DNA from 4 places in the Macrococcus equipercicus genome. Region 1 is predicted to be linked to each of the others. Evidence: riboswitches for the same ligand, from Rfam matches in the RefSeq annotation. Region 1 holds a riboswitch; each other region holds the start of a gene.
The links. Region 1 has a riboswitch for S-adenosylmethionine ahead of KFV11_RS03140 (methionine ABC transporter ATP-binding protein). Riboswitches for the same ligand answer to the same signal wherever they lie in the genome.

Region 1 (3,123 bases):
TGCACCGCTCGACTTGCTTCTAGAAGTCAGAAATAAAATGGTTCCGATGATAAGACCCAGGAAAAACGTGAAGAATGTAGAAACAATTGTCATGAATAACGTCTCATAGACTGCTGTCCAGACATCCGGCCAGACCACATTCTTGAAGCTGAACATGTCCTGTAAAATCTGTACGATACTGCTGTTATCCATGTCGTTCCACCTCCGCTTTCACACCATGCTGTTCAAGTTCTCTGAACATCTCATCTGTGCGTTCGTTAAGTGCTGGAACATGGACAATCAAGTGACCGACAGCACCGTTCTGTGTATGACTGACATGACCAGCTAACACATTCATATCAAGATTGAACTTGCGGATCATTTTCGAGATGATCGGCTGTCCGGTCGTTGAACCAATGAATTTCAATCTTAAGATTGTTCCCGTCGGGTAGGACTCAAAGATTTCATTGATTGACGTTTCTACTTCCTCATCTTTCAGGTCATCTTTGACAAAACGCTGCGTCACGGCTGACTGCGGATTTCCAAAGACCGTGAGCACAGGTCCTTCTTCAACGACACGGCCGTTTTCCATCACTGCGACTTTATGACAGATTTTGCGGATGACATGCATTTCATGCGTAATCAAAATGATGGTCAGCCCTATTTTTTTATTAATAGCTACAAGAAGTTCTAAAATTTCATCGGTCGTCTGTGGATCAAGGGCACTTGTCGCTTCGTCACACAGTAAGACAGTCGGGTCATTAGCCAGGGCGCGGGCGATGCCGACACGCTGTTTTTGGCCACCAGACAGTTGAGAAGGAAATGCTTTCTCTCTGCCGGTTAATCCGACCATACGGATTAACTCATTCACTCTTTGTTCCCGTTCTGCTTTAGCTACACCTGCGATTTCAAGTGGGAAAGCGATATTGTCAAAGACAGTCCGTGACCAGAGCAGATTAAAATGCTGGAAAATCATGCCGATTTTCTGCCTTTTTTTACGTAAGTCTTTAATGCCAAGCTGTGCAATATTGTCGCCACCGACGATGACATCGCCGCTTGTAGGTTTTTCAAGTCCATTGAACATTCGGATTAAAGTACTTTTACCAGCACCTGAAAATCCGATGACACCGTATATCTCGCCTTCACTAATCTGAAGATTAACGTTATCTACAGCAGTCAATGTTCCTTTCTTCGTTGCAAATTGCTTTACAACAGATTGCAGTGTAATCACTTACTTACCTCCTTTAAACGAATAAAGCGTCTTTCCCATGTTAAGAGAAAGACGCGTGAATATATCGTCTCTCATCTTCTAAAGCCATAAGCTTTATGTGAATTGGCACCATGTCTGACGACGGTTGCCGGGCTTCAAAGGGCACATCCCTCCACCTCTCTTGATAAGAGTTACATTATTAAATTATTTTCTAATCATAGACTATGATTTTTATTCCGTCAATGCTTTATTAACGATTTCATATAAATTTGTCACAGATTCAAATTTAAAGACTGTTGCGGCCACTTCGTCGGCTTTAACGACAAACAGGACCGGTACGCTCATCACTTGATAATCCTGTACTAATGCCGGGACATAGTTCACATCCTGTTTAATAACATGAAGTTTCGTCAGTTCGGCTAGTACGTCTACCATACGTTCAGCAACTTTGCATGTACCGCATAACGGCGTATAACCGAAAATAATATACGTCTCACCAGGCGGACTGCCAGGCAAATACTGCTTGATGCTCATTTGCTACATTCCCATCTTTCACTTCAAATTCGTGCCTGATCAGCACTTTTGCTAAATAATCGTTAGGACACCTTCCTACTTCGCAATACTTCGGGTCAATATATATATGCCGGCTTTCGCTTAAATGCCGCTTGAACCAGCTGCGGATTGTCTTGCCCGCTTTATCCGCATCAGTCATAATATAGACTTTATGGCCAATGAGCTCCTCAAGCATAGCGTCGAGCTTAGAAACCCCCATCGTCCCGTTCGTGCAAATAATATGTACCGGTTCAGATAAGACTTCCTGCAACTTCTTCTTGTCGGATTTACCTTCAACAACGATGACTTTACTCATCACAGCCACATTCATCACCTTCTCATATGCGATTATAAAAAAATTCCCTGATAACAGTATTATCAAGGAAATTATAGCATTTATGCATTTATCATTTCATCATATTGCGCTTGGTCTAACAGTTCATTGAATTCATCTTCGTTAGATGCTTCAACTTTAACCATCCATGCATTGTCGTAAGGAGATTCATTGACGAATTCCGGGCTGTTCTCAAGAGCGCTGTTCACTTCAACGACTTTACCGCTGATTGGAGCGTATAACTCAGAAACTGTCTTCACAGATTCCACGCTGCCAAACGGCTGACCTGCAGTGATGTCATCGCCTACTTCCGGAAGTTCGACGAATACGATATCCCCTAATTCTGATTGTGCGAAATCAGTAATCCCTATCGTATTAACAGTTCCTTCAGTTTTTACCCATTCATGATCTTTGGAAAATTTTAAGCCTTCTAATGATGCCACAAAAATCCCTCCTCTAAGTTTATATATTAATAATGACATAGCATAAATCTTTATTCAATCTTTTTTATAACCATGTATCGCGGTAATCTGCTTCTTTAAAACCTAAAGTGATTTTACCGTCATTGACAGCAAGCGGTCGTTTGACGAGCATCCCGTCAGATGCAAGAAGATCCAGCTTTTCTGCATGACTCAGGTGAGCTAGTCTGTCCTTTAAGTTCAGTTCACGGAACTTAGTCCCCTGACGATTAAACAGTTTATCGATGTCTACCCCTGTCTGCTGGATGATCTGCGTGAATTCCCCGGTAGTCGGCGTATGTTCTTTAAGATTGATCGGCTCATAACTCACACCATTATCTGTTAAAAACTGAGCCGCTTTCTTACATGTCGAGCAGTTAGGAATCTGGAAAAATTTAATCATATTGAACCTCCATCTGTAGTTATATTTCAATAGTATCAATATTTATTCAAGACGACAATTAACTTATTAAAGGCACACCGTTTAACCTTTAGGACAGAATGGTATATAATATAATAAAATAAGTAGAGGAGCTTTACAATGAGAACAATAAGTCAGTATGCAGAATTTGAGGAAATTATTAATCAGG
Region 2 (3,123 bases), 200 kb from region 1:
TCTTGATGATAATGAATATAGTCTTCCGCTGTCACTTCGTAATCACCCGTATACTCTGCACCGTTGCCGAGCATGGCGCCGTATGGTCCGAGCGAGCCGGCGACGATTGTCTGGTCTGTCGCGGCACGTCTTGCAAGTGTCACTGCTTGCTGCAGGTAGTACACTGCATCATCTCTTGTCAGTCCGCTGTTCAGAAATGACGGCACGGCTGCCTGGTAAGTATTGGTCAGGATGATGTCTGCGCCGCTGTCGACAAAAGCCTTATGGACTTGATACACCGCTTCCGGCTGATGCTTGATCAAGTTCGATGACCAGAGCGGGTGCTTGACGTCATAGCCGAACTGTTCGACGGTCGTGCCGAAGCCGCCGTCGAGGAGTGTGATGTCCTGCATCAGTTTATCTTGCAGCTTCATGAATCTCATGTCCTTTCCTGTATTTGACGTAGTAATGAATCAGGCCGACGATGATGCAGAACGGCAGGCCGATGAGTGTTGCAAGGCGCTGGTTGGGATCGAACAGCACGCCGATACATGAGATCAGGCATAAAGTGAAGCCTGTCACCGGTAAGATGTATGATGAGCGGTTTGCCACGCCTGTTGTTTTAAGCTGATTGATGCGTGACAGGCAGATGCTCATCCAGACGACGACCACCGCAAAGCCTGCGACTGAGACGAGGACAAGATAGACAGTCGTCGGTGCGATGACGCTCGATAACAGACTCAACAGCGCGCCTACTAAGCTGATCACTGTGGCGTTGACCGGCATTCCGTTCTTGCTCAGTTTCTTTGCGACCGGCAGGATGTTGTCCCGTTCTGCCAGACTCCACAGCATTCTGCTCGCAGCATAAAGTCCTGAGTTCGCGGCGGACAGGAGTGCCGTCAGGATGATGAAGTTCATCATATCGCCTGCGTACGGGATGCCGACGCTATCCAGAATCGAGACAAACGGGCTTTCCAGGAGACTTGCTTGATCCGTCGGTAATAACAGCACCATGATGACGATGGTACCGATGAAGAGTAAGGCGAGCCGCCAGACGGTCGCACGAATGGTCTTCGGGATGACATGTTCAGGATTTTTCGTCTCGCCTGCTGCAATCGCGATCAGCTCCGTGCCGCTGAACGCATAGTTGACAGCGAGCATCGTGATAAAGATACCGAACAGACCATTCGGTACATCGAATAACTGCTCGCCTGCCGTGACAGGCTCGAGCGATGACGGCAGCACGTTGAACAGAATAAGCAGGCCGATCAGCATGAAAGCGATGATTGCAAGCACTTTGATGAGTGACAGCCAGAACTCCGCTTCGCCGTAGATCCGGCTCGACGTCATGTTGACTGCGATAATGATGACGATGAATATGAGACTGAACAGCCAGACCGGAAAATCCGGGAACCATTTCTGAAACAGAATACCGCCTGCCGTGACCTCGGAACCGATTGCAATGGTCCAGCACAGCCAGTAGCTCCAGGCGACGACGTGACCGACAGACGGATGGATATAAATGTTTGCATATGTATGAAACCCGCCGACATCCGGGTGCTTGACTGCCAGTACTCCGAGACACTTCATCACAATATAGACGAGCAGTGCGCCGACGAGGTAACTGATGACCGTGCCGATCGGTCCTGCCTGCTGAAGTGTATAGCCGGTGCTGAGGAACAGTCCCGTGCCGATCACCCCGCCGAAACTGAGCATCATGACGTGCCGCTGCTCTAAACCTCTTCTGAACTCATTAGACATTGCAATTTCCTCCCATAAAAAAATACCCCTCTGAAAAAGAGGAGTACTAAAGTATACACTCATATTCCAGGCGAACCTGTTGGAGTTAGCACCGTGCATAAGCCGGTTGCTGAGACTTCATAGGGCCAATTCCCTCCGTCTGCTCTTTATAAGTTATTTAATTGTTTATAAGCATACACGAGAAAGAATGAAAGGTCAATGGCATAAACTCCTAATCCTAGTTATAATGGAGTCAAGACAATAAGGAGGCGCTTATGACACTATTATTTATTTCACCGGTTGGTTTACTGATCAACTTACTGATTATTGCGATTGTGTTTTTTGCCGTTAAAGCACTGCTCAAAAGATTTCTCTAAACGGCTCCACCAAAAAAAGACGGAGGATGATCTCTGTCTTTTTTATGCCTTACAGCCATTCTATATGGACTTTCTGTATTTCTTCTTTCCCGTCATGCATTTGGAACGTAAGGATCCATAGTGAATGACTCACTGTACCATCTACTCTATTCTCTCGTCTAGAATCAATGATCACAATGTTATGATCATTTCGCTGCACTTTGTGGACAACTTCAAAATCCCAGTATGATAAGTCCTGAAAAGCATTAGCAAATACTTCTTTCATTTCTTTCAGTGAACCAGTCTGTTCCGTGCTGTCTTGACGGACTAAACGAAACACCATCCGTTCAGACGACATCTCTTCAAGTGCATCAAAGTCACGGTTTTGACAAGCTAACAAAAAATTAAAATGACTCATGTTTTACCCCTAATTCATAGCATTATTTCATTTGATGACTGGCGTCTCAACGAGACACTTTATTATAGCAGAGACAATTATAGTAGTGCCAGAGTATTTCTTAAGAAACATAATTGTTACTGAACAAAAAACTCGCTTGTTCAGTAACAAGCGAGCTTACAATGCACCCTGACGGATTCGAACCGCCGACCCCTTGCTTGTCGAGCAAGTATTCTCCCGCTGAACTAAGGGTGCACATATAAGATTTTCTTAATTATAGCATCCCACAGCGATTTAGCCAATACCACTTTCAAAATAACTGTATGCAGCAGCTGATTTTAATAATATATTTTGTCACTATCACAAAAAAATAACCCTGTTGTTGTAACAAGGTTATCAGTCACTGATCAGCCAGCCTCTGCACAAACCGCTCAATCTGCTGCGGTGTCTTCAGGATAATCACGTTCTTATACGGTTCAACTGACAGGAGCATCTTCATAATACCCGGCCGTTTGTCACACGCAGTAAAAAAGCACAGGAGTTACTCCTGTGCTGCCTGCTGACGCTTCATCCGTCTGACATAACGGCCGTCTGTCGGAACGGCCATCAAGTTGAAGTTCTCAGCCAGGTAATCCAGCTGGTGCTGAAGCT
Region 3 (3,123 bases), 260 kb from region 1:
GCAGGTGTCATCCAAACTATATCAGGAAGAATGGGATCATGAAAATCCGACGTCCATGGTCTTTAAGCTGTCTGAACAGACGGAATGGAAAGGCTTCGATGCAGCAGGTGAGAAAGTGTCAGGCATGCATATGGAGGGAAGAATGCTCGGCGGCTGTATCGACTGCTTCCGCCATCTTATCGGCACGGAATACGGCGATATTGAAGCATTCAAGAAGAATCATACTAATAATGAATCCATTGTATGGTATATCGATGACAGCGAGCTCGACACAGTCGATTTCAAACGGTCACTTGTCCAGATGATGTATGCCGGCTGGTTTAAAGACTGCGCCGGTATCATCTTCAGCCGGGTCGGCAAACCGAAAATAAAAGAGAGCTATCAGTATGAGGACGTTTACCGGGAGATGGCGACAACGTTAAATGTTCCTGTGCTTTACGATGTGGATTTCGGCCATAAGCCGCCGCAGATGACGATCATTAACGGGGCGTATGGTATGATAGACATGGAACAAGGGAAGGGACATTTTACACAGCGTTTTATTTAGCGTCAGGGGGTTACAGATGTGGATAACACCGAACTGTTTACTAATAAAGCAGAAATATACGAACTGGGCAGACCGTCTTATCCAGATGCGCTGCTTGCCTTTATGAAAGACCGGTTTATAATCACTGAACAGACGGTTATCGCGGATATCGGAGCGGGCACCGGGAAGTTCACGGAGAAGCTGCTCGACCTCGGCTGTCATGTCATTGCGATTGAACCGAACCAGGCGATGGCCAATGAACTGAGAGATGGTCTGATGTGCGGTCAGCTGTCCATCAGCGAGCGCCCTGCGGAGCACACAGAGCTTGACGACAACAGCGTCGATATGATTACGGCGGCTCAGTCGTTCCATTGGTTTGAAGTACATCACTTCAAAAAAGAATGTCAGCGTATTTTAGCAGGCAATGGTCCGGTCTGTCTCATCTGGAACTCGCGTATAGAAGAAGCACCAATCAATAAGAAGACGCATGCTGTGTTCAAGCAGCATTGCCCGGATTTCAAGGGATTCAGCGGGGGTGAAGACAGCGGAGAAGGAGTCATCAGCGATTTCTTTGAAGGTGACTTTGAACTGTTTGAATTTGACTATCCGCTTGATTACACGCTGAAGAAATTTGTCGGCCGCTGTGTCTCGGCAAGCTATTCTTTAGAGCCTTCCCACGAGAATTATCCGGCTTTCGAGCAGGCACTCACTAAGATGTTTCATGAGTTTGCTGAAGACGGAAAAGTGAAGGTGCCGAATGTGACTCGCTGCTATTACGGCTATATTTAATCATAATATTTATAGCTTTCTGAAAAAAAGCAATTGACGGAATTTTCACTATGCTGTAAGATTCTATCTATCAACCAATTAAATAACTTATCAAGAGTGACTGAGGGATAGGCCCGATGAAGTCCAGCAACCTGCCGACACGGACAAGGTGCCAAATCCTACAGTACGCATGTACTGAAAGATAAGTAGAGATACTAAAGGCGACGTTTTTCTGTGAGACAGGGAAAACGTCTTTTTTTGTTGCAAAAAAATAGATGAGGTGAAGAAATGAGTCAGTTTGAAGAGTATTTTCTAATGGATGAGGAAGCGGTCAAAGCTTATGTGCGCCATAAAACCGAATTTTTCGGTAGCGACGAGCTCATTGCGACGGAAATCGGTGACGGTAATTTGAACTACGTCTTCCGTGTTGAAGACAGTAAAGGGCAGTCCGTCATCGTCAAACATTCCGGCCGTACAGCACGTATTTCGGATGAATTTGTACTGTCGACCGACCGCACGATACGCGAAGGGAAGCTGCTGGAAGTTCACGGTTCATTCGTGCCGGATTTAACGCCGACCGTCTATTTAGTAGACGAGACGATGAAATGCGTCATTATGGAGGACTTAGCCGACCATAAAATACTGCGCAGTGCGCTGAACACCGGCGATTCATTTCCGAACCTCGGGGAAGACTTAGGACGCTACCTTGCAGAGACATTGATTAATACATCAGACTTTGTCCTTCACCCGAAAGAAAAGAAAGCACTGCAGCAGGAGATGATCAACCCGGAACTATGCGAAATATCAGAAGACCTCGTCTATACAGAGCCGTTCTATGATAACAATCACCGTAACGAAGTGTCCGAGACGCTTGCGCCGTTTGTTCAGTCATTGCTGTACGACGACGAAGAACTGAAAGTCGCAGTGGCGCAGGCGAAGCTGAAGTTTATGAACAAAGCAGAAGCGCTGATCCACGGCGACCTGCATACAGGGTCAGTGTTTGTAAATCGCGACAGCACAAAAGTCATCGATCCGGAGTTCGGCTTCTTCGGGCCGGCGGGTTATGATGTCGGCAATGTCATTGCGCACCTCTTCTTCGCCTATGCACATGCCGAAGCACAGCATGATTTAACGCAGGCGCATTATATCGAGACAGTCATCAATGAAGTGCAGGCCTATTTCAAAAGTCGTGCGCTCAAACTTCTGAAAGATAAAACGCGTGACGTCTCACTGAAGCAGGAGAAAGTGTTTGCAAGTTACATAAGAGAAATAGAACGGGATGCACACGTCATCGCAGGCCTGGAAATCATCAGACGCATCGTCGGTCTCGCAAAAGTCAGTGACATCACATCACTTTCTGCTGACGTCCGTCTGCAGAAAGAAGTGCAGCTGCTGAAGTTCGCGAAATTTTTAGTGCAGTATCCAGAAGAAGCGAGAGTCTATCCATCGCTCTTCTCCATTTATAACGATTATGAGGTGCAGGTCGCATGAACATCAATGCATTAAGCTACAACGACGGCGTGCTGACTTTGCTCGATCAGACGAAGCTGCCGCATGCGACAGTGTACCGTGATTACACGGATTACGAAACGATTGCCCGGGCAATAGAAGAGATGATCGTCCGCGGTGCACCCGCTATCGGTATGACAGCTGCATACGGTGCTGTCATTGGAGCGCGTCAGTTTGCAGGTGACGCGCACTTTACGGACTATATGGAGAATGTCATTGACCGCCTCTGGCATACACGGCCGACTGCGGTAAATTTAATGTGGGCATTGAACCGGCTGAAGCCGCTCGTGAGTGACAATCCGGCAGAAACGATTCAGCGT
Region 4 (3,123 bases), 830 kb from region 1:
CAGCATGCTGCTTATTAGAGATGAGAACGGCAGGACACTAAAAGTCTTCAACCAGAACAATGAACAGCTGCACGGGCTGTACTGGTATTATATTCAAGATATAACGACATGGTCGCTGACACCTGACCGCCAGGCGGTTTTAATCAGCCGGAAGCCGATCGTCAAGGCGGCGGAGCTGTTTGACTTAAGGCAGGACGACAAGCTGAAGCGCTATATGAATCAGCATGAGCTCGGTTTATTCATGCAGAGTTCACGAGCGGCGGAGCTGAAGAAGATCCATGGTGATTTCTCGACGAAGCTTATTGAGAAGGCGTGGTTCCAGGATTTAAACGGGGATAACTTCAATGACTACAATATCCGGGAGACGATGCGCGACGGCCGCTACTACTTGTTCGTCCAGAAAAATCCGAGCGTGCTCGACAAGCAGATCATCTTTGACGAGAACGGCGTGTTCAAAGATCAGGCCTTTATGTCGGACATAAAGAATTTCCTGCTGTGGTACCTCGGCTTTTCCGTCCTCGTATTCGGTATCATACTGACGCTTGCGCTGATTCTCGGCTACCGGCTGACACGGCCGCTCGTCCATTTTATCGACTGGGTGAAGCAGCTGCAGAGCGGGACTTATGTAGTGCCGGAGAACGACAAAGTATATCGGCGTGGCCGTCTGCGCCGAAAGTACCGCATGTATACGTCTGTCGATGAATCGATTAAAGAGCTGACGACGAAACTCCGGATGGATGAAGCGTATCAGAAGCGGATCGGCAAGCTGCGTGAGGAATGGATCGCAGGAATCAGTCATGACTTGAAGACGCCGCTCAGCTCGATTTACGGCTACAGCAAACTGCTGACAAGCGACATCGAGATCACGGGCGAGGAACGGCAGCGATTTGCCGAGATCATTGAAGATAAAGCGCTCTACATCGATACGTTGATCAAAGACTTGAACATGACTTACGAGCTGAAAAGCGATGTGCTGGAATTCAATAAGGAAGCAACGCCTATCGTGCCTTATATCAATCAGTTTGTCGATAACTACAATCAGCCGAACTTGCGCTATGTCAATCAGACGGATGTAGTCGTGTTGATTGACCGCGAACGGATGAAGCGGGTGCTGCTCAACATTATATCGAATGCCTTCGTACATAACGATAATGTTGACGTCTGGCTCAACACGACAGTAGTGGACGATGCGCTGGTCATCACGATTGCGGACAACGGCAGCGGCATCAACAAAGAAGAACTGCCTTATATATTCAACCATTATTATCGAGGGACGAATACGACCGCTGACACTAACGGCTCCGGCCTCGGTCTCGCGGTTGCGCAGCAGATTGTCCGCAGCCATAACGGCCGGATAGAAGTCGAGAGTTCGGTCGCAGGGACGCAGTTCAGAATTTATCTGCCGCTTAATGAGACATGAAATAAATGAATTTTCAGTCAATAATAGGTTGACGTTTCCAGCAAACAATTGTATAGTGTTCAATAACAATTCAATCACTTATCAAGACGGATCGAGGGAACGGCCCAATGACGTCCAGCAACCTACCTTACGGCAAGGTGCTAATTCCTACCAGCAGCAGCTGGAAGATAAGAAGAAGAGGCATTCCTTATCTGACAGGGATGCCTCTTTTGTTTTCTTGAATGAGTGGAACAGGAAGGAAATGAAACCATGACAACTAATTCAACGGCAGCAATCGCCTATACAGAAAGCATCACCCGCTATATCGCAGCACATGAAGACGACATTATTAAAATCAGCCATGCCATCCATGCACGGCCGGAGCTCGGCAACGAAGAGTACTTCGCGCAGGAGCAGCTGTCAGAGCTGCTGGAAAGAAACGGATTTGACGTTGTCCGTGACATCGCAGGCCATCCGACCGGCTTCATCGCGACTTATAAAGCGGCGCAGCAAGGGCCGGTCATCGCGTTTTTAGCGGAATATGATGCGCTGCCTGACCTTGGACACGCATGCGGCCATAACATTATCGGCACGAGCAGTGTCCTTGCCGCTTTGGCACTGAAGACCGTGATCGATGACATCGGCGGCGTCATCAAAGTATTCGGCACACCGGCAGAAGAAGGCGGCGTGAACGGCAGCGCGAAAGCGACTTATGTCAAAGCCGGCCTGTTTGATGACTGTGACGTCGCGCTCATGGTCCATCCGGGACATGAATCATACCGCACAGTGCCGACGCTTGCCGTCGATGTATTTGAAGTCGAGTTTTTCGGCAGAAGTGCCCATGCCTCAGAGAATGCCTTCAACGGCGTCAACGCGCTCGACATGATGATCAGCTTTTTCAATGGTGTCGGACAATTGCGACAACATATTAAACCAAAAGACAAAGTTCATGGTATTATATTAAATGGTGGCGCAAGTGCCAATATTGTACCGGATTATACGAAAGCAAGATTTTATACGCGCGCGCTCAGCCGTCGTGATTTAAACGGGCTGACAGAGAAAGTGGAACGCATCGCAGCAGGTGCCGCGGAGATGGCCGGTGGTCAGTACAGACTGAATCATATTCAAAACGGTGTCGATGAATTTATAGTGAATGACCGTCTGGACGATCTGTTTGAACGGCATGCTGCGCTTCACGGCGAAGTGATTCAGCACGATGACTTTGGCTTTGGGTCTACGGACACGGGAAATGTGAGCCATGTCATTCCGACGATTCACCCGCACCTTAAGATCGGTCCGTCCACATTGATCGGGCATACGTATGAATTTGAGCAGGCCGCAGCAAGTGCTGAAGGCGACCGCGCGCTGCTGCAGGGTGCCCGTATAATGGCGACAATGGCAGTTGAGCTAATCACACAACCAGCTGTCCTTGACGAAATCAAGGAGCTGCATCAACATCTGAAGGGGTAAATTAATGAACAATTTCGCTGCGAAACTACCGCTGACACTACACAAACTATATGGTGATCATGTAGTTTTTACGTCCCGCCCGTCGTTCGGCAAAAATCCATGGCTGACGACTGAAGGACATCAATCCAATATGCTGACAGCCCGTGAACTGCTGATCGCTGATATGCCGGTCATTGTCCACGAAGCAGCAGTCGGCGACAAATCACGCGCCTTATTTGAAGCAGCCGGTATCGCTATGCCGGAGAACTTCCGCA

Region 2: another riboswitch for S-adenosylmethionine. It lies ahead of KFV11_RS02135 (amino acid permease); the one in region 1 lies ahead of KFV11_RS03140 (methionine ABC transporter ATP-binding protein).
Region 3: another riboswitch for S-adenosylmethionine. It lies ahead of mtnK (S-methyl-5-thioribose kinase); the one in region 1 lies ahead of KFV11_RS03140 (methionine ABC transporter ATP-binding protein).
Region 4: another riboswitch for S-adenosylmethionine. It lies ahead of KFV11_RS10155 (M20 family metallopeptidase); the one in region 1 lies ahead of KFV11_RS03140 (methionine ABC transporter ATP-binding protein).

The regions. Positions count from the first base shown of each region.
Region 1 is NZ_CP073809.1:594,335-597,457, reverse strand. Features, by position in the region: gene KFV11_RS03145 (methionine ABC transporter permease) at 1-192, opposite strand, end outside; gene KFV11_RS03140 (methionine ABC transporter ATP-binding protein) at 185-1,210, opposite strand; SAM riboswitch class I at 1,279-1,380, opposite strand; gene KFV11_RS03135 (thioredoxin family protein) at 1,421-1,723, opposite strand; gene KFV11_RS03130 (toprim domain-containing protein) at 1,683-2,066, opposite strand; gene gcvH (glycine cleavage system protein GcvH) at 2,138-2,557, opposite strand; gene KFV11_RS03120 (Spx/MgsR family RNA polymerase-binding regulatory protein) at 2,583-2,936, opposite strand; gene KFV11_RS03115 (thioredoxin family protein) at 3,075-3,123, shown strand, end outside.
Region 2 is NZ_CP073809.1:391,207-394,329, reverse strand. Features, by position in the region: gene mmuM (homocysteine S-methyltransferase) at 1-413, opposite strand, end outside; gene KFV11_RS02135 (amino acid permease) at 397-1,740, opposite strand; SAM riboswitch class I at 1,797-1,895, opposite strand; gene KFV11_RS02130 (hypothetical protein) at 2,146-2,493, opposite strand; tRNA gene KFV11_RS02125 (tRNA-Val) at 2,656-2,727, opposite strand; gene KFV11_RS02120 (MBL fold metallo-hydrolase) at 3,014-3,123, opposite strand, start outside.
Region 3 is NZ_CP073809.1:329,930-333,052, forward strand. Features, by position in the region: gene KFV11_RS01810 (S66 family peptidase) at 1-547, shown strand, start outside; gene KFV11_RS01815 (class I SAM-dependent methyltransferase) at 566-1,315, shown strand; SAM riboswitch class I at 1,400-1,503, shown strand; gene mtnK (S-methyl-5-thioribose kinase) at 1,583-2,785, shown strand; gene mtnA (S-methyl-5-thioribose-1-phosphate isomerase) at 2,782-3,123, shown strand, end outside.
Region 4 is NZ_CP073809.1:1,907,032-1,910,154, reverse strand. Features, by position in the region: gene KFV11_RS10160 (sensor histidine kinase) at 1-1,420, shown strand, start outside; SAM riboswitch class I at 1,496-1,594, shown strand; gene KFV11_RS10155 (M20 family metallopeptidase) at 1,670-2,869, shown strand; gene ldmS (L-aspartate--L-methionine ligase LdmS) at 2,874-3,123, shown strand, end outside.